3 regions of the Pseudomonas sp. HLS-6 genome follow, and region 2 is predicted to be linked to each of the others. Evidence: riboswitches for the same ligand, from Rfam matches in the RefSeq annotation. Region 2 holds a riboswitch; each other region holds the start of a gene.

Region 1 (9,551 bases), 810 kb from region 2:
GAACCCCGCCAGCAATACTCTTGCCCAGCAGCAGCAGGTCCGGCTCAATACCCAGGCGACCGAAGCCAAAACGCTGCCCGGTGCGACCGAAGCCAGACTGAATTTCATCGACAATCAGCAGAATCCCGCGCTCATCGCAGAACTGACGCAGGTGCCGGGCAAACGCTGGCTCCAGCGCCAGGAAACCACCCTCGCCCTGAATCGGCTCCAGGATAAAACAGGCCACCTCGTTGACGTCGATTTCGACACTGAACAGGCGCTCCATGGCCTTCAGCGCCTGATCGACACTGACGTCGTTGTCCGGGCTAGGGTATGGCAAGTGATAGACCGGCCCCGGCAACACACCAATGCCTTGTTTGTACGGGGCGACCTTGCCATTGAGGTTCAGGGTGGCCAGGGTGCGGCCATGAAAACCGCCGTCGAACGCCACCACTGCAGTGCGCCGGGTAACGCCCCGGGCAATTTTCAGGGCATTTTCGGCTGCTTCGGCACCACTGTTGGTGAGCATGCCACTGGCTGGGTAGCTCAGGCCGATGAACGCCACAAGCCGCTCCATCAACTGAAGGTAAGGCGTGTGCGGCACAGCGTTGAACGCCGAGTGGGTCAAGCGTGCTGCTTGCGCCTGAATCGCCGCCACCACCGCCGGGTTGCAATGGCCCAGGTTGAGCACGCCGATACCGCCGACAAAGTCGATGTAACGCTTGCCATCGACATCCCAGACCTCGGCATTGCAGCCATGATCGAGTTCGATCGGGTGAACTATTGCGATGGAATTGCTGATGGTTTGCGCAGGCATGACAAGCGCCGCTCCCGTGGCTTGAGGGTCGTGTATGGCGGCTATCTAAGCGAGTGACGGTGGCCTGGCACAAGCGAATAAAAATTCTACTGTCATTCCTAAAAGTATCGAATTTGGCGTCACCGGTCACAAAGCACTTAGCAAGAAGGTTTTCCTTAAGACCTCGCACGGTCGTCCCAGGCACACCTTGAATTCCTCCAAGGAATGATGTTCTGAGTATTGCTCGTTTGTTGAAGCCCCGTTCGTCGACCAATACTGATCTGGATCAATTACCAGGACCAGGACGCAGTACCGACACGGAAGGTTTCCTTACTAACGATTGTTCAGCGCCGGCTCATCCCGAACGGACCTGTGAGCCAGGGGGCTGCTGAACCGAGGGTTGATGCATGAGTTCAAACAATAACAACCGCGGGCAACGCTCGCTCAAGCATGGCCTGACCACACGCCAGGTCTCGATGATCTCCATCGCAGGCATTATCGGTGCGGGTCTATTCATCGGCTCCTCCAACGCCATCGCCACCGCAGGCCCGGCCATCCTGATCTCCTACGCACTGACCGGCTTGCTGGTGCTGTTGGTCATGCGCATGCTCGGCGAAATGGCCGTTGCAAACCCGAACAGCGGTTCGTTTTCCACCTACGCCGGCGAGGCCATCGGCCCTTGGGCCGGCTTCACCATCGGCTGGCTGTACTGGTGGTTCTGGGTGTTGATCATCCCGGTCGAAGCCATCGCCGGTGCCGACATCCTGCATGCCTGGTACCCCGCCATCCCGTCCTGGGCCTTCACTTTCCTGATCATGATCACCCTGTCGGCCACCAACCTGATCAGCGTGCGCAATTTCGGCACCTTCGAGTACTGGTTCGCCCTGATCAAGATCATCGCCATCCTGGCCTTCATCGGCGTATGCAGCGCGGCCGTACTGGGCTACTGGCCGCTGGCTGAGGTCTCGGGGGTCGGCCAACTGCTGAGCAATGGCGGCTTCATGCCGAATGGCTTTGGTGCGGTACTGGGCGGCATTCTGGTGACCATCTTCTCGTTCTTCGGCGCCGAGATCGTAACCATCGCCGCCGACGAAACCGAGAACCCCAAAGAGAAGATCCGCCGCGCCACCAACCTGGTGATCTACCGCATTGCGATCTTCTACATTTTCTCGATTTTCTTCATCGTCTCGCTGGTTGCCTGGAACGACCCACGACTGCTGCAAGTCGGCTCGTTCCAGCGCGCACTGGAAGTGCTCAATGTGCCAGGCGCGAAACTGATCGTTGACCTGGTGGTGTTCGTCGCCGTGACCAGTTGCATGAACTCGGGCCTGTACACCGCATCGCGCATGCTTTACTCGCTGGGCGCACGCGGCGAAGCACCGACTGCAACCCGCTACATTTCGCGCAGCGGCGTGCCGACCGTGGCCGTGCTGATGTCCACCCTGGCAGGCTTCGTCGGCTGCCTGATCAACTACCTGTTGCCGGGCAAGGTCTTTGGCTTCCTGCTCTCGACCACCGGCGCCATCGCCCTGCTGGTGTACCTGGTGATCGCGGTGTCACAACTGCGCATGCGTAAGCAGCTGGAGCAGAAAGGCCAGACCCCGGTGTTTCGGATGTGGCTGTTCCCATGGCTGACCTGGTTTGTCATCGCCTTGATCTGCAGCGTGCTCGGCTACATGTTGTTCAGCGCCGCATACCGCTATGAAACCCTGATGACCGCAGCGGTCGCCGGCATCGTCCTGATGATCAGCCTGGTGCGCAAATCGAGCACGACAACACCTGCCACTGCTGCCGCGCAACGCGGCTAAGTGATTGACTGAGCTGGCGTTCGATGTTCAGATGCGCGCCAGTTTCAGGTGTCCTGCGCCGCCGTGCGCAGGGTGAAACGGGAAGCCGGTGCGTCTCTTTGACCAGTCCGGCGCTGCCCCCGCAACGGTAAGCGAGCGAGGCCTTCGACAAACCACTGTGCCACGGCATGGGAAGGTGAAGGCCTCATGACCCTCGCAAGCCCGGAGACCGGCCTGAAGCCTTGTTTGGCAACCCCGCGGTGGGCGGGCGCAGGCCGGTTGGCGGGCGCCTGCGTGCTCGTCATGCCTCTATGCGTTATTCCCCCGGGATTCATTCATTCCTGTTTCAGCCTGGAACGACATGTCCCGCAATTACCTGTTTCACACCCTTGTGTCCTCTGCTTGCCTCTCGCTTTCACTGCCGACACTGGCCACCGATGATGCCGAGCGCATCCTCGCCCTGCCCTCGACAGCCATCACGGGCGATCGTGATAGCCAACGCGAAGCCATCAATCTGGCAACGCCACTGCCGACCGGCTCCCGACTGAACCTCAGTGCGCTGGAGACGCCTGCCAGCACCAGCAGCCTCGCTGCCGAGGCCATCGACGGGCGCAACAACCGCAGTGTGCAGGACGCGGTCAGTCGCTCGCCGGGTATCACCTCTGTGGGCACCCCGGGCAACGGCAACACCGCCCTCTCTGCCCGAGGCTTCAGCGGTCACAGCTCGGTGATGACCCTGTTCGACGGCTCGCGCTTGTACACCGGTGCAGGCACCCAGAGCTTCCCAGTAGACCCGTGGATGGTCGAACGCATCGACATCATTCGCGGCCCGGCCTCGGTGCTGTATGGCGAAGGGGCAACCGGGGCCGTGATCAATGTGATCCCGAAGAAGCCCTTCACCGGCGAGATCCGTAACCATCTGCGCCTGGGCTATGGCTCGTATGACCGCCAGCAATTGGGCCTGGACAGCGGTGGTTCGTTAAACGAGCGGCTGAGCTACCGGCTCACCCTCAACCGTGAGCAGAGCAACGGCTGGATTGATCGCGGCGACTCGGAAAACCTCGCCGTCAGTGCCGCATTGCGCTGGGATGCCAGTGATGACCTGAGCTTCACCCTGGCCCACGAGCGCGGCGACAGTGAGCCGATGAACGACTTCGGTACTCCGCTGATCGACGGCCACTACCGCGACAGCCTGCGCAAAAAGAACTACAACCTCCACGACGCGGTACAGCGTTACCACGATGAATGGACGCGACTGAACAGCGACTGGTCGATCAACGAGAGCCTGACGGCCAGCAACCAGCTCTATTACATCAAGAGCCGCCGGCACTGGCGCAATGCCGAGGACTACAGCTGGGACAGCAGCCGCGACCAACTGCTGCGCCAGAGCTACCTGCACATCAAGCATGACCAGGAGCAAATCGGCGACCGCCAGAGCTTTTCCCTCGACCATATGTTATTAGGCCTGACGAGCAAGACCGTGGTCGGTGCCGAATACAACCGGATTCGTTTCGACGTCGACAGCAATTCGCCGTACACCGACAACGGCGGCGACTACATCGACCCGTGGCAACCAGCCCCGGGATACTTCAGCAGCCAGGACCCCACCCGCCCACAAACTCACAGCACCACCCAGACCTTTGCCCTGTTCGCGGAAAACCGCACGCAATTGTCAGAGCGCTGGTCGTTGGTCACCGGAATTCGCCGCGACCAGAACCATATCGACCGAGACAACCGGGTCGACGGCACGCGCAGCGACCGCAGCCTCGACGGCGGCAACTGGCGTGCCGGGCTGGTGTATGCAGTCACCGATCAGTTGTCGCTGTACGGCCAGTACTCCACCAGTGAAGACGGGGTTGGCGACCTGATCAGCCTCAGCCCGGCTGCACAGCAGATGGACCTGACCGAGTCGAAGCAAACCGAACTCGGCCTCAAGCAGCAGTTCTGGAACGGCCGTGGCGAATGGACGCTGGCGGCTTATCAGATCGTGAAAAAGAAGCTGCCAGTGGTCACCGACAGCCACACGCGACTCACCCAGCAAGTCGGCCAGCAGTCTTCCGAAGGCCTGGAGGCGACCCTGGAACTGGCCCTTGCGCAGCAGTGGCACGTCTCGGCAAACGCCTCGCTGGTGCGTGCCGCGTATGATGACTTCGACGAGGTGGTGGCCGGTAATATCGTGTCCCGCTCGGGCAACCGCCCGATCGGTGTACCACGGCGCACCGCCAACCTCTGGCTCAGCAAGGCCTTGCGCAATAACCTCGATGCCGGGCTGGGCTTGCGTTACGTTGATGCGCGCTATGCCGATACCGCCAACACCGCAACGGTACCGGGCTACACCGTGATCGATGGGAATCTCGGCTGGCAACTGCTGCCGGAGGTGCGTTTGGGCCTGCAACTGAATAACCTGCTCGACCGCCGCTATGCCGTCACGGCCCATAGCGCTGAGCAATGGCTGATGGGGGCGCCGCGCTCGTACTTCGCCACCCTCGATTACCGTTTCTAAGGCACAAGGAACCGCCGCTCATGACCGCATTGAATATCCACCAACTGCGCTGGACGCCGGCAGCACTCGAGCGTCGTCAGCACTGGTTGCTGCACGGTATCGACCTGCACGTGGCGGCCAGTGAGTTCGTCGGTCTGATCGGCCCCAATGGCAGTGGCAAGACCAGCCTGTTGCGCTGCGCCTACCGCTTCAACCTGCCCTTGGCCGGGCATGTCAGCCTGGACGGCACTAACCTCTGGCAGCAGCGCCCGCGCTGGAGCGCGCAACGCATCGCCGTCGTGCTGCAGGAGTTTCCCCAGGCGTTCGGCCTTACCGTGGCTGACGTCGTGGCCATGGGCCGCACGCCCCACCAGGGGATGTTTACCGGCGACAACCAGGCAGACCGCCAGCTGATCGCACAGACCCTCGACGCGGTTGGCCTGGGCAACCTTGATCAACACGATTTCGCCACCCTTTCCGGTGGCGAGAAACAGCGCGTGCTGCTGGCCCGTGCACTGGTGCAGCAACCGCAACTGTTGATACTCGACGAGCCGACCAACCACCTCGACCCACGCTACCAACTGGAACTGCTGGGCCACTTGCGCCGCCTGGGCTTGAGTACCCTGGCCAGTTTCCACGACCTGAACCTGGCTGCGGCATTCTGCGACCGCCTTTACGTCATCGACAACGGCTGCATTGTCGCCAGCGGCACACCGGCCGAGGTGTTGACGGCCGAACGCCTGCACCAGGTATTCGGTGTGCATGCACTGGTCGACACCCATCCACTGGCCGGCTACCCGCGCATTACCTGGATCACCGAACCATGAAACGAGCGCTTCCCTACCTCGCCTGGCTTGCGCTGCTGCCGGCCCTCTCGACCCAGGCCAGCCATTACCCGCTGAGTGTGCAGAGCTGCAACCGCCAGGTCACATTCAAGCAGGCGCCGCAGCACGTGGTCAGCCATGACATCAACCTGACCGGGATGTTACTGGCCCTCGGCCTGCGCGAACGCATGGTCGGCTACACCGGCGTCAGCGGCTGGAAAACCCTCGACCCGAGGCTCAGCACGGCCCTCGAGGGTGTGCCGGAACTCGCCAGCCACTACGCCAGCGAAGAGAACCTGCTGGACGCGGGTGCCGACTTCTTTTTCGCCGGTTGGGGCTATGGCATGCGGATTGGCGGCCCGCTCACCCCGGCCAGCCTTGAACCACTTGGGATCAAGGTCTATGAACTGAGCGAGTCCTGCTCGCGGATCATGCCGCAACGCGAGGCCAGCCTTGACGACCTGTACCGTGACCTGAGCAATCTCGGGCGAATCTTCTCGGTCGAAGCCCGCGCCGAGGCGTTGATCAACGAGCTGCGCCAACGTATCGCCCGGGTTCAGGCGCGGCTGACGGCAACGAACGAAACGCCGCGCGTATTCCTCTACGACAGCGGCGAAGACCGCCCCATGACCTCTGGGCGCCTGGGTATTCCGCAGGCGCTATTGACGACGGCAGGTGGCCACAACGTGATGGACGACATCGCCGCCAGCTGGACCCAGGTCAACTGGGAAAGTGTGGTCGAGCGAGACCCCGAGGTCATCCTGATCGTCGACTATGGCCCACGCACCTGGCAACAGAAGCGTGATTTCCTGCTGCAGCACCCGGCCCTGCAGGGCGTGAGTGCAATCCGCACGCAACGCTTTATCGTGCTGCCCTATGTGGCGGTGACGCCGTCCGTGGACAACGCCGAGGCCATCGAAACCATCGCCAACGCCCTGCATCCGCAGACCGTGGCGCGGGCAGGTCAGTGATGCCGATACGTAGCGTGGCGGCGTACCGCCTGTTGGTGCTTGGGTTACTGGGCGTGCTGCTGGTGTCGTGCCTGACGGCGCTGGCCTTTGGCTCGGCGAGCGTACCGTTGGCGTACGTCTGGGGGATTGTTGGCGAGCAGTTGGGGCTACGCGGTGGCGGTGAATGGACGCAGGGCCAGTCACGCATCGTCTGGCTGATTCGTGCACCACGGGTGGTGCTGGGCGCACTGGTTGGCGCCGGCCTGGCCCTGGTCGGCACCGCCCTGCAAGCCGTGACTCGCAACCCGCTGGCCGACCCGCACCTGCTGGGGGTCAGCTCCGGTGCGGCGCTGGGCGCAGTACTGGTGGTGCTGTTCCTCGGCGATTTTGCCGGGGTGTTCAGCCTGCCGCTGGCCGCCTTCATCGGCGCCCTGGGCAGCATGGCCCTGGTGCTGGCGGTAGCCAATCAACAAGGCCGCTTGAGCAGCGAACGGTTGTTGCTGGCCGGGGTGGCGGTGTCGTTCGTGCTGATGGCACTGGTCAACCTGCTGCTGTACACCGGCGACCAACACGCCAGCAATTCGGTGATGTTCTGGATGCTCGGCGGGCTTGGCCTGGCACGTTGGGAGATGCTCTGGCTGCCGGCACTGTGCTTGCTGCTCGGCCTGCTCGCCTTGCTGGCCCTGGCCCGTGGCTTGAATGCATTGATGAGCGGAGAACACACGGCCGTGAGCCTGGGGTTCAATGTCCAGGCGGTACGCGTGCAGGTGTTCGTCTGCACCGCATTGCTGACCGGGGTGCTGGTGGCGTTGTCCGGGGCGATTGGTTTTGTCGGGTTGATGCTGCCGCACCTGGCCCGGCGCCTGGTGGGCGCCGAACACCGGCGACTGCTGCCGGTCAGCGCCTTGCTCGGCGGTTTGTTTCTGGTCTGGGTGGACGTTGCCGCCCGCACCCTGATCGCCCCGCAAGACTTGCCCATCGGCATCGCCACGGCAGCGATTGGCGGGGTATTCTTCATCGCCCTGCTACGGCGCCGTTAGGGCAAGCCAGCTTTGTTGGCGATCCAGTAGCCGCGCACAGGGCCTGAGAACACAATGACTACCCAGGCAAGGTGTAGCGTTCGGCAAAGTACTGACGGAAAAACTCCACCGCAACGCGAACCTTCGCCGAACTGGCCAGCGGCGAAGCGTACACCGCCCAGATGTCCGCCGGCTGGTGGTACTCGCTGAGCACCTGAACCAACCGCCCTGCCGCCAGGCTGTCGTGCAGGTCCCACCAAGAGCGCAGCAGTATCCCGCGACCATCCAGGCACCACTGGTGGGCCACTTCGCCATGGTTGGTCGACAATGTGCCAGTCACCCGCACGCTCTCCTCACCCTGCTGGCCTTCCAATTGCCAGATCCCGAACGGGTGGTCACGTTCCTTGATCACCAGGCAGTCATGACTGGCCAGTTCCGCCAGGGTTCGCGGCGTGCCACAACGTTCGAGGTAGTCTGGGGAGGCACAGAGCACACGGCGGTTCTTCGCCAGTGGCTTGGCGATCAGGTTCGGGGCGATGGTGTTGCCCACGCGGATATCCAGGTCGACCCCTTCGTCGATCAAGTCAACCAGGCGGTCATGCACGTCCAGCCGGATATCCAGCTTCGGGTAACGTTCGGCCAGCTCCGACAAGGCCGGGGCAACGAAACGCCTGCCCAGCCCCAGGCTGCTGGCAATGCGCAGTTGCCCTACCGGCTCGCGGTGCTGGGCACTGATGTCGTCGCCCATGCGCTGCACCGCATCAAAGATATGCAGCGCCCAGCGGTACACGCGCTCGCCCTCTTCACTCACCGACACACGCCGGGTGGTGCGGTGCAACAACCGCACCCCCAGGTTGTCTTCAAGCACGCGAATGCGCTTGCTGATGAACGCGGCAGACATTCCAAGCTCATCGGCAACTGCCGCAAAGCTGGCACGTTTGGCGACCTGAACAAAAATGGTCAGGTCTTCAAGGCTGGGCATATTGTTCACGATACGTGCACTAAGAATCCATGATTGACGAGATTATCTCTAAGCGAAGCCCTTATAGCATGGTCCGCACCTGTTCCCTAGACAACGAGTGTGCCCCCCATGAGCAAGACATTCCGGATCGCCGCAATCCCTGGCGATGGCATCGGCAACGAAGTTCTCCCAGAAGGTATCCGCGTGGTCGAAGCGGCTGCGCGCAAGCACGGCCTGAACCTTGAGTTCGAATTCTTTGAGTGGGCCAGCTGCGACTACTACCTGGCGCACGGCAAGATGATGCCGGACGACTGGTTCGAGCAGCTCAAAGGTTTCGATGCGCTGTACTTCGGCGCAGTCGGCTGGCCGGACAAAGTACCGGACCATATTTCCCTGTGGGGTTCGCTGCTCAAGTTCCGTCGCGACTTCGACCAGTACGTGAACATTCGCCCGGTTCGCCTGTTCCCTGGCGTGCCGTGCCCACTGGCCGGACGCAAACCTGGCGATATCGACTTCGTGGTAATCCGCGAAAACACCGAAGGCGAATACTCGTCGCTGGGCGGGCGGATGTTTGAAGGCACCGAGAATGAGTTCGTCCTGCAGGAGTCGGTGTTCACCCGCCGTGGTGTCGACCGCATCCTCAAGTACGCCTTCGACCTAGCCCAGACCCGCGAACGCAAGCACCTGACTTCAGCGACCAAATCCAATGGCATGGCGGTCAGCATGCCGTACTGGGATGAGCGTACCGCCGCC
Region 2 (9,551 bases):
GAGCAGGAATATAATTGAGTACATCGTCAATGCGCGCCGCCGCCCAACCGAAGCGCTCAAAACGCTCGTTGCGATAGCCCCACATGGCATCCAGGGTGTTGCTCAGCCGATAGAGCACCACTCCCGGCGCACCGGCGACGACAAACCAGAACAAGGCGGCAAACACGGCATCGCTGCCATTTTCCAACACCGACTCGGTAGCCGCCCGGGCGACGGCCGTCTCGTCCAGTTCACGGGTCTCGCGACTGACCAGAAAACCGACCCGACGCCGTGCCTCGTCAAGGTTGCCTTGGCGCAAGGCATCGGCCACGGGCATGACATGCTCGCCGAGACTGCGCAGCCCCAAGGCACAATAGAGGGCGAGGATCTCCACCCCCCATCCGATGTAGGGCAACCAGGACAACAGCGTAGCCGCCAGGGTCAGTGGTACCACAGCAAGAAACCAGGCCGTGACACCATGGCTGCGCCAGCCACGCCCACCCGCATTGAAACGCTGTTCCAGGCGCGAGGCGAAGCGCCCGAAAGCGACCAGCGGATGGCGGCGCTTTGGCTCACCCAGCAGCGCATCCAGCGCCACACCGGCCACGCTCAGCAAAGCCACACTCATCAACGCTCTCCCCAATGGTTTTCATACAGCATGTCATCGAGCGGACGCGCCTTGGTCCAGCCTTCCAGTTCAAGCATTGGCGCAGGATAAAATGCCGCCACCGGCCCCAGGCAGAGCACGGCCAACGGCTTGGCCCCTTCGGGCATGCCCAGCAAATCCGCCAGTGCCTGTGGCTCGAACAACGATACCCAGCCCATCCCCAGCCCTTCGGCCCGCGCCGCCAACCAGAGGTTCTGGATAGCGCAGGAGAGTGACGCCAGGTCCATTTCCGGCAGCGTACGGCGACCGAAAATATGCCCCTCGCGCTTATCCATCAATGCCGCCACCAACACCTCGGCACAGTCGCTGATGCCTTCGACCTTGAGTTTCATGAAGTCGTCGGCACGCTCGCCAAGCGCTTCGGCCGTGCGCACCCGCTCCTGCTCCACGACCACCTGGATACGCTGACGCAAGCTGCGGTCAGTAATACGGATAAAGCGCCAGGGTTGCATCAAGCCAACGCTGGGGGCCTGGTGCGCAGCCTGAAGCAGGCGCGCCAGAAGCTCAGGTGCCACCTTGCCGCCGATGAAGTGACGCATGTCACGGCGCTCGGCAATCACGCGGTACACCGCTGCCCGTTCGTCCGCGCTGAAATCGTGTTCGCTCATGGTGCCAGTAGCGCCGCCGACGCGTGGGGGTTGGAAGGAAAATAGAAATGCACATAGGAGGCGGTCAGCCGCCCACAGCGATAGACCGCTTCGGCTCCACGCCCACCATTGGGGCTCTGCCCGCGAGCAATCGGGGTCAACTCGGTCTGGGTCAACGAATGGTGGTAGGTGTGCCCGCGCAAGGTGCCTTCCGGCAATGCCACCGCTTGCAACGCCAGCGCCGCCAAGCGCTTTTGCATCACGGCCTCACCGGGCAACAGGCCGAGCAACTCGGCACGCTCACCCGCCACATCAGTGAGGGCATCCAGCAGGTAGAGCATGCCACCGCACTCGGCCAACAGCGGCTTGCCCAATTGATGATGGGTACGAATGGCCGTCAGCATGGGTCTGTTGGCCGCCAGGGCCTGATGGTGCAGTTCAGGGTAGCCGCCCGGCAAATAGAGGCTGTCGGCCTCCGGTAACTGTTCGTCATGCAGCGGCGAGAAAAAGCTCAGTTGCGCGCCCATGTCGCGGAGCACATCGAGGTTGGCGCCATAGGTAAAGGCAAACGCCTCATCACGGGCCACTGCGATGCGGACACCGGCCAACAAAGGCTCAACCGTGTGCGGTTGGGGGGCTGAAAATGCCACGCTTGGTGGCAACGCCGATTCGCAACTTCCCCCCAGCGCCGCGGCGGCCGCATCAAGGCGAAGGTCGAGGTCGTTCAGTTCACTGGCCTGAACCAGCCCCAGGTGACGGCTTGGCAACTCGATGGCGGTTTCCCGTGACAGGCCGCCATACCAGCGCAGCCCCTCGGTGAGGCTACCCTCCAGCAGTTGTGCGTGGCGCAATGAACCGACGCGGTTGGCCAGTACGCCAGCAAATGGCAGGTCTGGCTGATAGCGTGCCAGGCCCAACGCCAGCGCACCGAAGGTTTGCGCCATGGCTGTACCGTCGATCACCGCCAGCACCGGCACACCAAAGTGCCGAGCCAGATCGGCACTGGATGGCGTACCGTCAAACAGGCCCATGACGCCCTCGATAAGAATCACATCGGCTTCAGCCGCTGCTTCCCACAGCAAGCGTCGGCTCTGCTCGGCGCCAATCATCCACAGGTCCAGCTGGTAGACCGGGGCGCCGCTTGCACGCTCAAGGATCATCGGATCGAGAAAGTCCGGGCCACATTTGAACACCCGCACCTTGCGACCCTGGTTGCGGTGCAGCCGCGCCAGCGCCGCAGTGACCGTGGTCTTGCCCTGACCGGACGCCGGCGCCGCAATCAATACTGCCGGGCAATGCCGGGTTTCACTCATAGTTCGACGCCTTTCTGGGCACGAATACCGGCCTGAAACGCATGCTTGATCATGCCCATCTCAGTGACGGTATCGGCCAGTTCGATCAGCTCCGGCTTGGCACCGCGACCGGTAACGATCACATGCTGCATCGGTGGCCGGGCCTGCAGGTCGGTGAGCACCTGTTCCAGGTCGAGGTAGCCATGTTTGAGTGCGATGTTCAGTTCATCGAGCACCACCAGGCTGATGGTCGGATCCTGTAGCAACTCGCGCGTCACCACCCAGGCGGCTTCAGCCGCGGCAATGTCACGCTGCCGGTCCTGGGTTTCCCAGGTAAACCCCTCGCCCATCACGTGATAACGCACCTGCTCGGGAAAACGCCGGAAGAACAGTTCTTCTCCGGTGCTATTGCGGCCCTTGATGAACTGCACCACGCCGCACTGCATGCCGTGGCCCATGGCGCGGGCAAGCATGCCGAACGCCGAACTGCTCTTGCCCTTGCCATTGCCGCTCAATACCAGCAGCAAGCCGCACTCGTTCGGGGAATTGGCAATACGCTCGTCGATCACCGCTTTTTTACGCAGCATGCGCGCCAAGTGGCGTTCGTCACGCTCGGTGGATTCAGTCATCGCTAGTCTCCGCAGGCAACTGTCGGCCGGGCACCACAGGCCATCGTCAGCAACGACGACCGGCACGGGCTGGGGTTTGGAAAGGCCACTGGGCGGCGCGACAGATGAATGGACAAAGCACACGAAAAACGCGCAGGGCTGCGGCCAGAGGCCGGCGTACCGCGCATCACCCTCCGTGATGCCGTTGGCTGTAACAGGCCGGTCTCCGGGCTTGTGAGCGGGGTCATGCACACCCTGGCGACGCGCCTTCCCGGGTCGTAGACCCCGTGGCCCTGCGTAACCTTGACTCACCTACCGTTGCGGGGGCAGCGCCGGAATCGCGCTGCAAGCGCCCACCGGCTTCCCTGTTTCACCCTGCCAACTGCCACGGCTGCAGAGCACCTGAAACAAGTCGCGAAGGTTAGAGGGTTGGGCCGGGAGCGTCAATTAAAGCTGTCAGAACACCTGCTGACGCCGTGCCATGCGCGAGGCGCCACAGACACGTTCAGCGCTTGCGGCATAAGGTCAGCCCATCCCCCAGCGGCAGCAACGACAAATCCACCCGCAGGTCGTCCTTCAATGCCGCGTTCAGCGCCTGGATTGCACGGGTGTCTTCACTGTCCGGTACGACCTGAAGCACGCGCCCACTCCACAGGGTGTTGTCGAACACCACCAGGCCACCCGGACGCAGCACGCGCAAGGCTTCCTCCAGGTAACGCGGGTAATTGGCCTTATCGGCATCAATGAAGATCAAGTCGAAGGATTCTGCATCGAGTGTTGCCAGGGTTTGCAGCGCCGGCCCCAGGCGCAACTCGATACACTCGGCAACACCGGCCTCTTGCCAGTAGCGCTGTGCCGTGGCGTTGTAATCGCCTGGCAGGTCGCAACACAGCAGATGCCCCCCATCCATGGCTTGCGCCATGCACAGGGCGCTGTAGCCAGTGAAGGTACCCACCTCGATGACTCGACGGGCACCGATCAACCGTATCAGCAAGGCGAGTAACTGCCCCTGTTCGGGCGCAACCTGCCAGCGCGCCTCTGGCAACGCCTGGGTTTCAGCACGCAGACGCGCCAACAGCGGCGTCTCACGCAGTGAAACACCTTGCAGGTAGTGATAGAGGGCATCGTCGAGGTAGAGCGTCTGACCGGTCATCGCCCACCTCGATTCAGATCAGGGGTTGCGTGCCAGGTTCGGCTGCGGCGGCTGCAGCACACGCTTGGCGTTCAGGTAAGCCTTTTGCCAATAGCTGTTCGCGAGGTAGTCCAGTCGCACCGTACCACCGGTACGAGGCGCATGGACAAAACGCCCTTCGCCCACATAGATACCGGCATGGCTGACCTCGGAGCCACCATTGGTGGCAAAAAACACCAGATCGCCAGACTGCAGCGCATTACGCTCGATGTTCGGCGCACGAATGCCGATCATCTCGCGGGTAGAACGCGGCAGGGAAATACCTGCGGCATCACGATAAACATAGCCGATCAGGCCGCTGCAATCGAATCCGGAGTCCGGCGTGTTGCCACCCCAACGATACGGCGTACCCACCAGGCCCAAGGCGCGGAACAGTACATCTTCGGCAACCGGGGAGAAATAGACTTGCGGTGCCATGACCGCAGGCTCGACCACTCGCGGGGCCGGAGCCTGGGTTGAGCAGGCGCCCAGCAGGGCTGCCAGGGCAAGTACAGCGAAACGCGCCATCATCGACATAGTCAGAGCATCCTGTCTGAAGCCGGCTGGCACTTGGCCAGAAAATAGTGGTAGTGAAGATTAGACGCTTTCTAAAAACAAGTACGGCGACGCACCCGAGGGCTACGTCGCCGTGTCAAACCTGATCGAGGCTCAGTTACGCGAAATGGTGGTCGGACCCGCCATTGCCAGCGCGCGCTTGGCTTCGATGAAGGTTTTGCTCCAGTAGCGATCGCCAAGGCTGTCGATTCGCACACCACCGCTACGACGGCTGCTGGAGTGAATGAACTGATCGTCGCCCAGGTAGATACCGGCGTGGCTGACACGGCCGCGACCATTGGTGCTGAAGAACAGCAAATCGCCAGGCTTGAGGTTGTTACGCGCAACCTGTGGTGCCTTGACGTTGATCATCTCGCGGGTAGAGCGAGGCAGCTTCATGCCAGCTTCTTCACGAAACAGATAACCGATGAAACCGCTGCAATCGAAGCCCGAGGCCTCGGAAGTACCGCCGAAACGGTAACGGGTACCGATCAGGGACATACCGCGCTCAAGAATGTTATCGGCCAGCGCAGGCAGCTGGTAAGGCTTGCTGCTGCCGAACTCGCTCAGCTCTTCTTCAGTAGCCAGTTCTTCGTCAAACACCGAAGAGGTGCCAGAGGATTTGACCGAACCGTGATGAGCAGCGATGGCTTGCTGCTCCTGCTGCTGCGATACAGGGCTATGCGCCGCGCAGCCAAAAAGCAGGGTTACAAGTGCGAGGGGCACGAGGGGTGCGAAGCGATTTAGCATGGGCACGACCGTGTCTAGAGTTCAATGAGGGGGAAACTATGCCCTCTATCGAGTCGATTTGCAAATTCAATCGAAAAAAATGTGACTTTTATGTGCCGAGGCTCTAGATCGCCGCTACCAGCCCAGGGTTTCCTTTAAAAAGGGGATCGTAAGCTTGCGCTGCGCTTGCAGCGACGCCTGATCGAGGCGTTCGAGCAGATCGAACAGCGCACTCATGCTGCGGGTGCCACGGGTAAGAATGAAGTGCCCAACCTCATCGGTCAGGTGCAGGCCACGGCGCGAAGCACGCAGTTGCAGGGCGCGCAGCTTGTCTTCATCGGACAATGCACGCATCTGGAAGATCAGCGCCATGGTCAGGCGCGACTTGAGGTCAGCCAGCTTGATCGGCAGCTCGCGAGGCGAACTGGACGCAGCAATCAACAACCGTCGACCGCTGTCACGCAGGCGGTTGAACAGGTGAAACATCGCCTCTTCCCACTCTGGCTTGCCGGCAATGGCCTGCAAGTCGTCGAGGCAGACCAGCTCGTACTGTTCGAGGTTATCCAGCAGTTCTATGCCACGGTCGAGCAACTGCGCCAGCGGCAGATAGACCGCCGGCTCGCCCATCTGCTCAAAACGCAGGCAGGCCGCTTGCAACAGGTGAGTGCGACCCACGCCCTGTTTGCCCCACAGATAGATAAGGCTTTCGGTCCAGCCGGCGTCGGCTTCGCAGAGTCGCTCGACGTAGCCCAATGCTGCGGCGTTGGCACCCGGATAGTAGTTGATGAAGGTGGCGTCATCACGTAGACGCACACCCAGGGGCAACTGGATCGGTTTCATGCTGGCTGGGCGGCTTGGGAAGCCGCAAAGGGCCTTTCTTGAAAAGTCTGCAAAGTTTATACCCGTGAGGTCACTCGCACAATCGCAGAAGACCATAAGCAAAATCAAAGGCTTGCATTAGATGCCTGGCGCGAGTGCAAGCCTTCTGATATCAGCCTAAAGATCAGGATCGATCTGGCCCGCATAAATATCGGATTCTTTATAAAGGTCATGGACATGCCGCACCAAAACCATGATCACCGCCGCAACAGGCAAGGCCAGCAACACACCGGTAAAGCCGAACAACTCACCGCCGGCAAGTATGGCGAAAATCACCGCCACCGGGTGCAGGCCAATGCGATCGCCGACCAGCATGGGCGTCAACACCATCCCTTCGAGCATCTGGCCAATCATGAACACGGCGACAATGCCGAGCAGCGGATACAACTCGCCGCCAAACTGGAACAGCCCGGCGACTATTGCCGCGCCAATGCCGATGATAAACCCCATGTACGGCACGATGGCGGCCAGCCCGGCCAGCACACCGATCAACAAGCCGAGCTCAAGCCCGACCAGCATCAACCCGGCCGCATAGATCACGCCCAGCGCCAGCATTACCAGCAACTGGCCACGAACGAACGCCCCCAGCACTTCGTGACACTCGCCAGCCAGCACGACCACTTGGGCCTCACGCTGACGCGGCAACAGGCTGCGCAACCGGGCCATCATCAGGTCCCAATCGCGCAGCAGGTAGAAACCCACCACTGGAATCAAGACCAGGTTGGCCAACCAGCCGAGCAACGCCAGGCCCGATGCCGTCGCCTGAGACAACACCACACCGACGATGTCGCTGGTTTGCCCCATATGCGCACTGATCGCGGCCTTGACCTTGTCGAAACGCCAGAAACCGTCCGCCAGCCCCAGGCGCGCCTGCACCCAGGGCAATGCTACGTGTTGCAACCAATCCAGCATCTGCGGTGTCAGCTCATAGAGCCGCACCAGTTGCTTGGCCAGCATGGGAATCAACACCAGCAACAGGGCCAGCAACACCAGTCCGAACAGGCTGAAGACCACTACCACACCCCAGGTGCGTGACAGCCCTGCACGTTCCAGCCGATCGACCAGCGGGTCGGCCAGGTACGCCAGCATGATCCCGACCAGGAATGGCGAGAGAATCGCGTGCAACCAATACACCAGGGCTGCACAGAGCAACGCCATGCCCAACCACACCCAGCGGCGCGTACCCGTCATCAGTAACTCCCTTTACCAGCGAAAACGCAGGCCATTGAACGGCTGAACAGACGCAGCGCTTGTACCGGCAACCGCCGGATCAGCGCTGACCGGCGCAGTCGCGATCGGCGTGCTTGCAGGCACCTCCTGCAACCTGGCCAGGCCAAGCTGGGCACGCAGTTGCTCACTGCTACCGGTGACCGAGTAGGTCAGTACGTCCTTCTCGGCACTGACCAAGCGTGCACCAAATGGCTCCAGCACACGGCCCAACTCGGCATAACGCTCCAGATTCGCACCTTGCACCTGTAGCTGCATTTCACTGCTGGCTCCCGGGCGCGCAACGAATCGCGACGCCAAACGACTGCTCACTGCCAGCATGACCGCATCGGCCAGGGCTGCTGGGTCCGCGCCCTCAACCTTGCCCTGCTCACGCTGGTCACCCTGCCAGAGGCGCCAGGTACCCTGCCATTTACCGTCGGCCTCGGTGGCATGCACTGCCAACAACGCATCGGCACCATAACGCTCGGAGGCATCGCGCAACGGCGCCGGGTCGGTACCTTCCAGGTTTTTCGCGGTAGCGACCAACTGCTCGCCCAGATCCCCCAGCGGCAAGCGCAGAGGCAGACCACGGTGCTGGGCCGCACGACGCAACGCCACGGCACTGCTTTGCCCGTCGCCGACCAGGTTCGAACCTTCAGCGCTATCGTTCAACCACCAACCGAGAATCGCCGGACGATTATTCCCCCACAGGGCCAAGCCCGCCTGACGCAGCGCCCGATCAGTTGTGCCCGGGTCGAAGTCCACCAACAGGGTTTCGGGCGGGCCGGCTTCATAGCCAAACTGACTGATGATCTGTTGCGGGTCTTTGCGAAGGGCCACGACGGCGGGGTTCTGCAGGGCTTTACTGTCACCGGTCAGGCGCAACACCAGGGTATTGAGCGCCTGTTCGGTAGCCTGGGTGCGTGCCTCGGCGCCTTGGCCGCTGACCGGTTGACGCACCTGGTACAAACCGGAGAGGGTTTCGGCCTGAGCGGTCAGGCCAAACAGCGCGACACAGCCGAGGACCAGATATGAGCACAAACGCATGTGGGACTCCCGTCCATTCATAAATAGAGGCACCGCTTGACCGCGCCCGGGGTTGAGACCACAGGCCCCGGTAAAACATTCAATCGTCACGGCATTTTCATCAGTACACCATGGCTATACCTTATACAGCCCATGGCGCGGCAACCAGTCGCAGGTGGTTAATCATCATTTTTCTGTCGATTGAGGCTCTACCCGTCGGCCTGAGGATGGCCGCTACCCGGTAACCCTGATAAAATCGCGCGCCTTCGCAGACCGGCGACGGTCAGGCAGCAGGAAAACCTCCGCTTTGCCTGGCAGGTCACGGTCGATTCCCCCGAATCCCTCCCCCCTAAAGGCCTGGATCATGAGCAAGCAACCCTCCCTGAGCTACAAGGACGCCGGTGTAGACATCGACGCCGGTGAAGCATTGGTCGAACGCATCAAAGGCGTGGCCAAGCGCACGGCGCGCCCGGAAGTCATGGGCGGCCTGGGCGGTTTTGGCGCCCTCTGCGAAATCCCGGCCGGCTACAAACAGCCGGTTCTGGTCTCGGGTACCGACGGTGTCGGCACCAAGCTGCGTCTGGCGCTGAACCTGAACAAGCACGACAGCATCGGCATCGACCTGGTCGCCATGTGCGTGAACGACCTGGTGGTCTGTGGCGCCGAGCCACTGTTCTTCCTTGACTACTACGCCACTGGCAAGCTCAACGTCGACACCGCAGCCCAGGTGGTCACCGGTATTGGCGCGGGTTGCGAACTGGCTGGCTGCTCGCTGGTCGGTGGTGAAACCGCCGAAATGCCGGGCATGTACGAAGGCGAAGACTACGACCTGGCAGGCTTCTGCGTCGG
Region 3 (9,551 bases), 1.3 Mb from region 2:
GTCCATACGCTCCGGCTGTGCACGGTAACAGACAACATCCGACTGGCTGCGCTCACTGCGCCACGCCAGGTCCTTGAAACTGATCGGGCGGGTGATGATGCGCCCATCGAGCTCCGGCAAGGCAATGTGCATCGCCAGATCACGTGCGCCCAAGCCCTGCTCGCTGGCCTGCCAACCGGGTTCGTTGTCTTGGGCGCAAATGGCCTGCAGCACCGGGATATTGCGGCGAAATGGCCGAAGGTGAGGCTTCTGCGGGCTGGACTGGGCAAACCCGGTTGTATTGATGACCAGCGCGGCCTCGACCTGATCCAGCCAGGCTTCCACTTGGGCCAGGCACTCGGCTTCCTTGAGGCTAGCCACCGCGATGGGCAGCGGGTTGAGCCCTGCGGCGCGGATGCGCTCGCAGAACACATCAATAAAGGCTGTATTGGCCGCTTGCAGGTGCGAGCGGTAGAACAGGACAGGAACCACAGGCTGACTGGCTACCCAGTCAGCGAACCAGTCGTCCAGTACCGCCGCCTCGCGCTCCGGGTGATACACCACCGTGCGCGGCAGTTGCTGGGGCACATCCCAGCTGTAGTCACGTCCGAGCCATTGATTGGCCATGCATTTGAAGAGGTTCAGCGCGTTGGCCTTGCCGCCCTGCCGCAGAAAGTGCCAGAGCCGCTCCGCGTCTACCGCCGGCACATTGCCAAGGCTGCTCAACTCCGGATCAGGGCGGTCGTCGCCCGGCACCAGGATCAACTGCACGCCTTGGGCAGCCAATGCCACCAACTGCTCGACGCCATAACGCCAATACCCAATGCCGCCGTGCAGCGACACCAAAATAACCTTGGCATGACGCAGCACCTGGTCAACATACAGGTCTACCGACGCATGATTCTGCACCTGCATCGGGTTGGCCAGACGCAGGCTGGGATAATCCTCCGGCAATTGCCGGGCCGTTTCGGCCAGCAGTGCCAGGTGTGAATCACCGCTGCAGAGAATAACCAGCTCGGCGGGGGTCTGGCCCAAGTCGGCAATACTGTCATCCGGCACAAAGCCGCCGGGCTGGGTCCGCAGCAGGTGCATGGGTCAGGCGCCCAGCGCTGTACGCAGTTCAGCTTCCAGTGTCGCGCCATCCAGCGCCTGGCCGATCAGTACCAGACGGGTACTGCGCGGCTCGTCTGCGCGCCAGGCACGATCGAAGTGCTTGTCGAAACGCGTACCGACACCCTGGATCAGCAGGCGCATCGGCTTGCCCGGAATGGCTGCAAAGCCTTTGGCACGGAGGATGCCATGACGTACGACCAGTTGGGTCAGGGCATCAAGCAGCAAGCTCTCGTCGGATTCGGGCAACTCAATCGAAATGGAGTCGAAGGCGTCGTGGTCATGATCATCATGGTCTTCACCGTCATGATGGCTGTCATGGTGAGTGCGACGACCGTCAATGTGCGCTTCCGATTCCGCTGCCAATCCGAGCAAGACTTCTAGCGGTAGACGGCCACTGCTGGCCTCGATAACTTTGACTGCGGGTGGCAGCTCTTCGGCCACTTCGGCGCGTACCGCTGCCAAGGCATGCGCCTCGATCAGGTCGGCCTTGTTCAGTACCACCAGATCGGCACTGGCCAGTTGGTCGGCAAACAGTTCATGCAGCGGGGACTCGTGGTCCAGGTTCGGGTCGAGCTTACGCTGGGCATCCACCTGGTCCGGATACGCCGCAAACGTACCGGCAGCCACGGCCGAGCTGTCGACCACGGTAATGACCGCATCGACCGTGCAGGCGTTACGGATTTCAGGCCACTGGAAGGCCTGTACCAGAGGCTTTGGCAGGGCCAGGCCACTGGTTTCGATGAGGATATGGTCCAGGTCGCCACGACGCGCCACCAGCTCGCGCATGACCGGGAAGAACTCTTCCTGCACGGTGCAGCACAGGCAGCCATTGGCAAGCTCGTACACCCGGCCGCTGGCCTCTTCTTCAGTACAGCCGATGCTGCATTGCTTGAGGATTTCACCGTCGATGCCCAGCTCGCCAAACTCATTGACGATGACTGCAATACGGCGACCCTGTGCATTGTCGAGCATATGCCGCAACAGCGTGGTTTTGCCCGAGCCGAGAAAGCCGGTGACGATGGTAACGGGGAGTTTTGCCAGTGTTTTCATGTCGTTGCCCTTGGCAGCAATGGCGGGCGGGCACGACGAAAACCACGGGGGTCATGTGCCCGTGCGCGTTCGCTACCGGATCACCCCGCCCGGTTGAATGTCGGAAACTGTCCGAGGCAGGTCTCCTGGCTTGCGTCGTGCTGGCGAACATACCAGCGGCACCGGCGCCTTCCCGCAAAACTACGCAGTGGCAATGCCAGGCTTTGCAACGCTTACAGTTGCGGGGGCAGCCGCGGCTTCAACCGCGTTCCCGTCTTAGCTCCGGGCTGACCGGAGAACCTCGAAACGGCAAGGCTACGCAGTCGTTCAGGGTCGGTCAACCGTCGTTGTGATTGACGCGCACCTGCGCCCATGATTTGCTACCGCCTTCGTTTGGGTGCCTTTAACGAGGTGAAACGGGAAACCGGTGCGTCGCGGCCTGAGTTACGCGCGACAATTCCGGTGCTGCCCCCGCAACGGTAAGCGAGGAAAGCGTCTAGACCACTGTGCCAGCAACGCGGCATGGGAAGGTGACGCTCCAGGCTGAGCACTGTGCCAGCCCTCGCAAGCCCGGAGACCGGCCCAGTACAGAATTGACAAACCCGCGGTGGGCGGGCGCTGTTGCAACCTCTGGGTGAGTCCGCCCAAGGGGTTCTTGCGCATGCCTGCTGCTGATAACCCCTCAGAGGAAAGCGCCATGCCTGTCACAACCACCCACAGCCACTCCGCCGCCATCAGCACCACTCGCAGCCAGCGCCTGGCCGTCGCTATCGGCGCATCGCTGCTGGGCTTGTGCCTGGTTTACTTCGCGGGTTTTTCGCACATCGAGGCGGTTCACAACGCTGCCCATGACACCCGTCACAGCGCCGCGTTTCCTTGCCACTAAGGGGACAGCGCCATGATCAAGCACATTGCCCGCACGGCTGGCTTCACTGGCCTGCTCGCTGCCCTGCTGCTGACCTTGCTGCAAAGCCTGTGGGTCACCCCGCTGATTATCAAGGCGGAAACCTACGAGAGTGCAGCGCCTGCAGTCGAAACCCATAGCCATGATGCGGGTGCCGCCGAGCATCATCACGATGCGCAAGCCTGGGCCCCCGAAGACGGCTGGCAACGGCTGCTGTCCACGACCGGTAGCAACCTGGTAGTGGCCGTCGGTTTTGCCCTGGTACTGGCGGGGCTGTATACCTTGCGTGCGCCTGGAGGTTGGGTCGCAGGCGCACTGTGGGGCCTGGCAGGCTTTGCGGTGTTCTGCCTGGCGCCCACGCTGGGCTTGCCAGCGGAGTTGCCAGGAACGGCCGCGGCCGATCTGGCGCAACGCCAATTCTGGTGGATCGGTACTGCAGCGGCCACCGCCATTGGTTTGGGGCTTATTGCATTCGCCAACAACGGTTTGCTCAAGTTACTGGGCGCCGCACTGCTGGTCATCCCTCATGTAATCGGTGCACCGCAGCCAGACGTGCATGAGGCCTTGGCTCCGGAAGCACTGGAGGCCGAATTCAAACTCGCTTCACTGCTGACCAACGCTGCCTTCTGGCTGGCATTGGGCTTGATCAGCAGTTGGCTCTACCGTCGCCTGAGCCAGGCGTAATGCCTGAACAGCCCAATCCGTTACGAGTATTCGCCGGGTTGGGCTGTCGCCGAGGCTGCTCGGTGGCAGCCTTGAGCGATCTACTGGATCAAACCCTGCGGGCCCATGGCCTCAGCCACGATAACCTGCGTGGCCTTGCCAGTATCGAACTGAAAAGCGAGGAGCCCGGCCTGCATGCCCTCGCCGCTCAACTCGGCATTCCACTGCTGTTTTTCAGCGCTGCCCAGTTGGCCACCTTTGAATCACGCCTGACCCACCGTTCGCTCCCCGCCTTCGCCCACAGCGGCTGTTACGGCGTCGCTGAAAGTGCTGCACTTGCATTGGCCGAGCACTACGGCGCAATGTCTGCACAGCTCCTTGTTCCACGTCATGCCAGCCTTAATGCCACCCTGGCATTGGCCTGCGGCGCGTCCTTTGACGGATAATCTGCGCCTCGCATCGACCTTACCTTCAGGATTCACCCCATGACCGTCTATTTCATCGGTGCCGGCCCCGGCGACCCGGAGCTGATTACCGTCAAGGGCCAGCGCCTGATTCATCGCTGCCCGGTCATTATCTATGCTGGCTCTCTGGTGCCCGCTGCCGTGCTCGAAGGGCACCGTGCCGAAACCGTGATCAACAGCGCTGAGCTTCACCTGGCGCAAATTATCGAGGCCATGCGAGAAGCCCATGCCAAAGGCCAGGATGTGGCCCGGGTACACAGTGGCGATCCGAGCCTGTATGGGGCCATTGGTGAGCAGATTCGCCATTTGCGCGAACTGGCGATTCCCTTCGAGATCATTCCCGGTGTCACCGCTGCTGCCGCCAGCGCCGCCTTGCTCGGTTGCGAGCTGACCCTGCCTGAGGTTTCGCAGAGCGTCATCCTCACGCGCTATGCCGACAAATCGCCTATGCCCGCTGGCGAGGAACTGGCCAGCCTGGCCGCACACAAGGCTACGCTTGCCATACACTTGGGGGTGCAGCATCTGGCAAAGATTGTCGAAGAATTGCGCCCCCACTATGGCGGGGACTGCCCAATCGCGGTCGTGCACCGTGCGACATGGCCCGACCAGGACTGGGTCAAAGGCACGCTGGACGATATCCTGACGCAAGTCCAGGCTAAGGGCTTCCGGCGTACTGCATTGATTCTGGTAGGACGGGTACTGGCAGCAGATGCCTTTGCCGAATCGGCGCTGTACCGTGCCGGCCACGCACACCTCTACCGGCCTTAGACGGCCTGTGTGCGACAGCACACTCACTGAGAATGAAGGAGTCGACCATGCTTGAACTGCGTCCCAACTGTGAATGCTGTGGTACCGATCTGCCTGGCGACAGCCAGGATGCGTTTATCTGCTCCTTCGAATGCACTTATTGTCGAGACTGCAACAACAATGAATTGAAGGGCCTCTGCCCAAACTGCGGCGGTCAACTGACGGCCCGCCCGCCACGTGTCGGTGCAGCATTACTGCGCAACCCTGCTTCGACACAACGTATCGTCAAGGAAAACGGCTGTCCAACCCGCTCGAGCAAGTAGCCTCTCAACTGCAGGACACACCGAAGCGCGTCTTCATATGAGGCCGCGATTCCGGTTTTTCCAATAGCAGTTAGGCATGCTTCACTTTGATCGTAGGATTTTTCACTTAAACAACCTGTATTTTTCTACGCTCCTATACTCTCCATACTCATTGGCTATTATTCTGCGTATCGTAAGCTGCTTGCCGACAACGGCCTGGCGCGCCTTCCTGAGAAAATCAAGAAAAGGCCCACATTCACGACAAGGAGTTGCGCATGGCGAAGGTCTTAATCGTCGACGATCACCCCACTATTCGTATTGGCTTGAAGATGCTGCTGGAACAGCAGCGGCACCAGGTCCTGGGCGAGTGCGGCGACGGCGCAGAATCTATTCAGTTGGTTGAAAAGCTCAAGCCCGACGTTGTCATTCTTGACCTTGGGCTGCCACGCCGTGATGGCCTGAGTGTGATCCAGCGTCTGCTGAAAGCGGATCAGCCGCCGCGCATTGTGGTGTACACCGGACAGGCAGCAGAGCTGTATGCCCGAAGGTGCCTGGATGCAGGTGCTTCCGCCTTTGTTCAAAAGGAAGAGACGGCCGACTCCCTGATGGCGGCCTTGAAAGCGGTTGTGTCCGGTTACTCTTACTTCCCTGACATGTCCTTGCGCGGCCCGATGACCACTGAGAAGCAGCGCCTGGAAGAGTTGTCCGCTCAAGAAATGGTCGTGCTGCGCTTGCTCGCCAAAGGCCGCTCCAACAAAGATATCGCTGACGACATTCAGCTCAGCCCAAAGACCATCAGTACCTACAAAACCCGAATCATGGAGAAGCTACAGGTCAATTCGCTGGTCGAAATGGTCGATCTGGCCAACCGTAATATGCTATGAAGCGCCCAAGGCTGGCCTTTCTGGCCTGCTGTCTGGTATTGCTGACAGCCAGTCACTCTTTCGCTGACAGTCAGGGCGAACCGCGCACGCTGCTCGCCCGCTCCTTGAGCAGTAGTAAACCCTTGTCGCTGTCGGAGGATGACCGTCAGTGGTTGAAAGACAAGCGCACGCTGGTATTGGGCACCTCGGCGCCGGACTACCCTCCGTTCGACATCAACCTCAGCCAGACCGACTATGAGGGCCTGACTGCAGATTACGCAGGCCTGCTCGGCGAGCAGTTGAAAATTCCGATTGAAGTGCAACGTTTCTCAAGCCGTCACGAGGCCATCGCCGCCCTGGATGCAGGCCGCATCGACCTGCTGGGCAGCGCCAACGGCTATGAGGCGGCAGACACTACGCTGATCCTGAGCCAGCCGTATGCCGATGACCAGCCCATCATCGTCACCCCACTGGGCAAACCCCGCAGTACAGAGGACCCACTGGCAAACGTGACATTGGCCATGGTGGACCACTACCTGCCGGAGGCCGAGGTTCACCAGCTTTACCCTGCGGCACACTTGCAACTCTACAACTCGACCCTGAGCGCCCTTTCTGCCGTGGCCTTGGGCCAGGCCGAGGCCTATTTCGGTGATGTTGTCAGTTCTGACTATCTGATTGGCCGGTACTTTCAAGACAGCTTGCGGATCTCGCATTTTGTCAAAAATGATCGAAGCAGCTTTTCCTTCGCGCTGTCACGCGACAATCAGACCTTGCTACGCCTGGTCAACCAGGCCCTGGGTAATATCGCAGACAGCGACCGCCTGAACGTACTGCGCCGCTGGAGCAGCGGTAATGCGAGCATCCTGCTGAACCGCGAAGCGTCATCGCTGAATGCGACTGAGCGTGCCTGGATTGAACAACACCCCATCGCACGGGTTGCAGTGAACAGCACCTACGCGCCGCTTACGTTCATGGATGACAACCAGCACTTTCGCGGTATCACCGTTGACTTGCTGGAGCAGATCACATTACGCACCGGCTTGAGGTTCGAATTTGTAGAGGCCCCCTCGGTATCGGCAATCATCGAGCAGGTTGAACATGGCCAGGCTGACATCGCAGGGGCGCTGATGTATGGCCCGTCCCGGCAAGCCCGGCTCAATTTTACCCGCCCCTACCTGGCCAATCCCCAAGTGATTGTCACCAGCCTGCGCGAGGATGCACCGCAGAGCCTTGAGCAGCTAAAGGGCCGACGCCTGGCGGTCGTGCGCGACTATGCGTTCAAGGATCAGTTGTTGAAGCAGCACCCGGATATTCAGTTAGTCGAGGCGCCCAATGCCATGGCGCTGATGGAGTACGTCGCTCAAGGCCGGGCAGATGCCGCTATCAGCACTCACCTGAATGCCGTCTACTTCACCCGCAGGTTGTTCAAGGACAGTCTACGGATCTGTGCAACGCTGGGTGATACACCGGTTACCGCTGCTTTCGCCACCGCGCCCGATGCCACGGTTCTGCATTCGATTCTTAACAAGGCGCTGCTGAGCATCCCCCCAGACGAGATGGTCCAGTTGACCAACCGCTGGCGAACCAATGCACTGATCAGCAACGACCGTTGGCAGAACTACCGTGCACTGATCCTGCAGATTCTGATCGGCGCCGGCCTGGTCATTGGCGCCATTTTTTTCTGGAACCACTACCTGCGCAAACTGATTCGACAACGTACCGAGGCCGAACAGGCGCTGCAGGAACAGTTGGGTTTCAGCAAACGCTTGCTTGAAGAGTTACGTGAAGCCAAAGAACAGGCCGATTCAGCCAACAGGGCCAAAAGTACCTTCCTGGCAACCATGAGCCATGAGATCCGAACCCCGATGAACGCAGTCATCGGCCTGTTGGAGCTGGCCGTCATCGATGCCGAACAAGATCGCGCAGACCCCGCTTCACTGAAGGTTGCCTCTGATGCTGCCAATGGTCTGTTGGAACTGATCGGCGATATTCTTGACATCGCCCGGATCGAGTCAGGGCACATGACCCTGACCCCTCAGCCGACCGACCTGCTGGCCGTGATTGACGCGACCGTGCGCATGCATGAAGGCAGTGCAAGGCTCAAGGGGCTGACTTTGCGAACTGACTTGCAAAGGCCCTTGCCCGGCCTGGTATTGATCGACCCCCTGCGTTTCCGGCAGGTACTGTCGAACCTGTTGAGTAATGCCATCAAGTTCACCGAACACGGCCATGTCACCGTCCGCCTGCGCGCTGACAGCACCTCTTCAGACCCACACATGGACCTGCAGCTTGACGTGGAAGACACCGGTGTCGGCATCAGCCTCGAAGACCAGGCCCGCTTGTTCAGCCCCTTTGTGCAAGCCAGTCATCAGCGCTCCCAGCAAGGTACCGGCCTGGGGCTGGTGATCAGCCGCACACTGTGCGAACTCATGGGTGGGCGCCTGACGTTGCACAGCACACATGGCCAAGGCACCCGGATCTGTATTGAACTCTACCTCCCACGAGTAGACCCCAGTAGCGTGGCAACCCTGCCAACCGAGGATGCTCCGCAGAACGGCATCAGTCCGAAGCTGAGCATTCTGGTCGTCGACGACTACCCCGCCAACCTGATGCTGCTTGAAAAGCAACTGAGCGTGCTGGGGCATGATGTCACCCTGGCGGATGATGGCAGCCGTGCGTTGCAAGCCTGGCAGAACCAGCGTTTCGATGTGGTTATCAGCGACTGCAACATGCCCATCATGGACGGGCATGAACTGACCCGGCGTATTCGCAGTGCAGAAGCCGAGAACAACCTGCCCCCCTGCTTGATCCTCGGCCTGACCGCCAATGCCCAAGCTGAAGAGCGAGAACGCTGCCTGGCCTCCGGCATGAATGACTGTCTGTTCAAACCCATCGGCCTGAACGAGTTGCGCCGCCAGTTGCAGACAACAGGGGCCGGCCCTCAAGCCGATCCTGCACCTGCAAGCGGCCTTGGCCCTGTAGACAGCGCATCCAGCGCAGACAGCAGCGGCTTCGATATCGACAACCTGCGCTACCTGACGCTGGGCGATCCGAAACTGATCACACGCCTGTTGGGTGAACTGGCAGAGAGCAACGCCAAAGACCTTGAGGCACTGCAGTCACTTGGCGCTTCTCCTACGCACCAGGATGTGCGCGCACTGGCGCATCGGATCAAAGGGGGGGCCAAAATGCTCAAGGCCCGCGGCGTCGTGCAGTGTTGTGAAGCAGTAGAGCAGGCCTGTGCCGGAAAACCCTCGCAACAGGAACTGCACGCCCTGATCCTGAAACTGGAAAAGAGCATGACCGACCTGGATGCGCATTTGAATCAACGCACCCCAACCCACTAGGCTCAGGTGCTTTCGCGAACAACCAGCTCGAAGCCCAGGTCCTGTGCCGGTTGCAGGCCTTTCTTGCCGTCCAGCACCGCTAGCAGTGCTTGCGCCGCGCAACGCCCGACAGCGGCGCGTGGCGTTCGTATCGAGGTCAA

The links. Region 2 has a riboswitch for cobalamin ahead of cobO (cob(I)yrinic acid a,c-diamide adenosyltransferase). Riboswitches for the same ligand answer to the same signal wherever they lie in the genome.
Region 1: another riboswitch for cobalamin. It lies ahead of CS390_RS14605 (TonB-dependent receptor); the one in region 2 lies ahead of cobO (cob(I)yrinic acid a,c-diamide adenosyltransferase).
Region 3: another riboswitch for cobalamin. It lies ahead of cobW (cobalamin biosynthesis protein CobW); the one in region 2 lies ahead of cobO (cob(I)yrinic acid a,c-diamide adenosyltransferase).

What each region holds. Positions count from the first base shown of each region.
Region 1 is NZ_CP024478.1:3,148,404-3,157,954, forward strand. It holds gene CS390_RS14595 (aspartate aminotransferase family protein) at 1-796, opposite strand, end outside; gene CS390_RS14600 (amino acid permease) at 1,183-2,583, shown strand; cobalamin riboswitch at 2,613-2,815, shown strand; partial or broken gene CS390_RS14605 (TonB-dependent receptor) at 2,874-5,065, shown strand; gene CS390_RS14610 (ABC transporter ATP-binding protein) at 5,086-5,871, shown strand; gene CS390_RS14615 (ABC transporter substrate-binding protein) at 5,868-6,839, shown strand; gene CS390_RS14620 (iron ABC transporter permease) at 6,839-7,858, shown strand; gene CS390_RS14625 (LysR substrate-binding domain-containing protein) at 7,917-8,819, opposite strand; gene CS390_RS14630 (tartrate dehydrogenase) at 8,928-9,551, shown strand, end outside.
Region 2 is NZ_CP024478.1:3,956,117-3,965,667, forward strand. It holds gene cbiB (adenosylcobinamide-phosphate synthase CbiB) at 1-607, opposite strand, end outside; gene bluB (5,6-dimethylbenzimidazole synthase) at 607-1,254, opposite strand; gene CS390_RS18520 (cobyrinate a,c-diamide synthase) at 1,251-2,546, opposite strand; gene cobO (cob(I)yrinic acid a,c-diamide adenosyltransferase) at 2,543-3,154, opposite strand; cobalamin riboswitch at 3,333-3,554, opposite strand; gene CS390_RS18530 (O-methyltransferase) at 3,639-4,286, opposite strand; gene CS390_RS18535 (C40 family peptidase) at 4,305-4,841, opposite strand; gene CS390_RS18540 (C40 family peptidase) at 4,974-5,609, opposite strand; gene hda (DnaA regulatory inactivator Hda) at 5,724-6,428, opposite strand; gene CS390_RS18550 (AI-2E family transporter) at 6,585-7,658, opposite strand; gene CS390_RS18555 (DUF2066 domain-containing protein) at 7,671-8,723, opposite strand; gene purM (phosphoribosylformylglycinamidine cyclo-ligase) at 9,067-9,551, shown strand, end outside.
Region 3 is NZ_CP024478.1:2,656,799-2,666,349, reverse strand. It holds gene cobN (cobaltochelatase subunit CobN) at 1-1,071, opposite strand, end outside; gene cobW (cobalamin biosynthesis protein CobW) at 1,075-2,142, opposite strand; cobalamin riboswitch at 2,240-2,440, opposite strand; cobalamin riboswitch at 2,500-2,722, shown strand; gene CS390_RS12610 (CbtB-domain containing protein) at 2,819-3,007, shown strand; gene CS390_RS12605 (CbtA family protein) at 3,020-3,709, shown strand; gene CS390_RS12600 (cobalamin biosynthesis protein) at 3,709-4,134, shown strand; gene cobM (precorrin-4 C(11)-methyltransferase) at 4,174-4,920, shown strand; gene CS390_RS12590 (DUF1272 domain-containing protein) at 4,968-5,222, shown strand; gene CS390_RS12585 (response regulator transcription factor) at 5,477-6,085, shown strand; gene CS390_RS12580 (transporter substrate-binding domain-containing protein) at 6,082-9,411, shown strand; gene CS390_RS12575 (LacI family DNA-binding transcriptional regulator) at 9,414-9,551, opposite strand, start outside.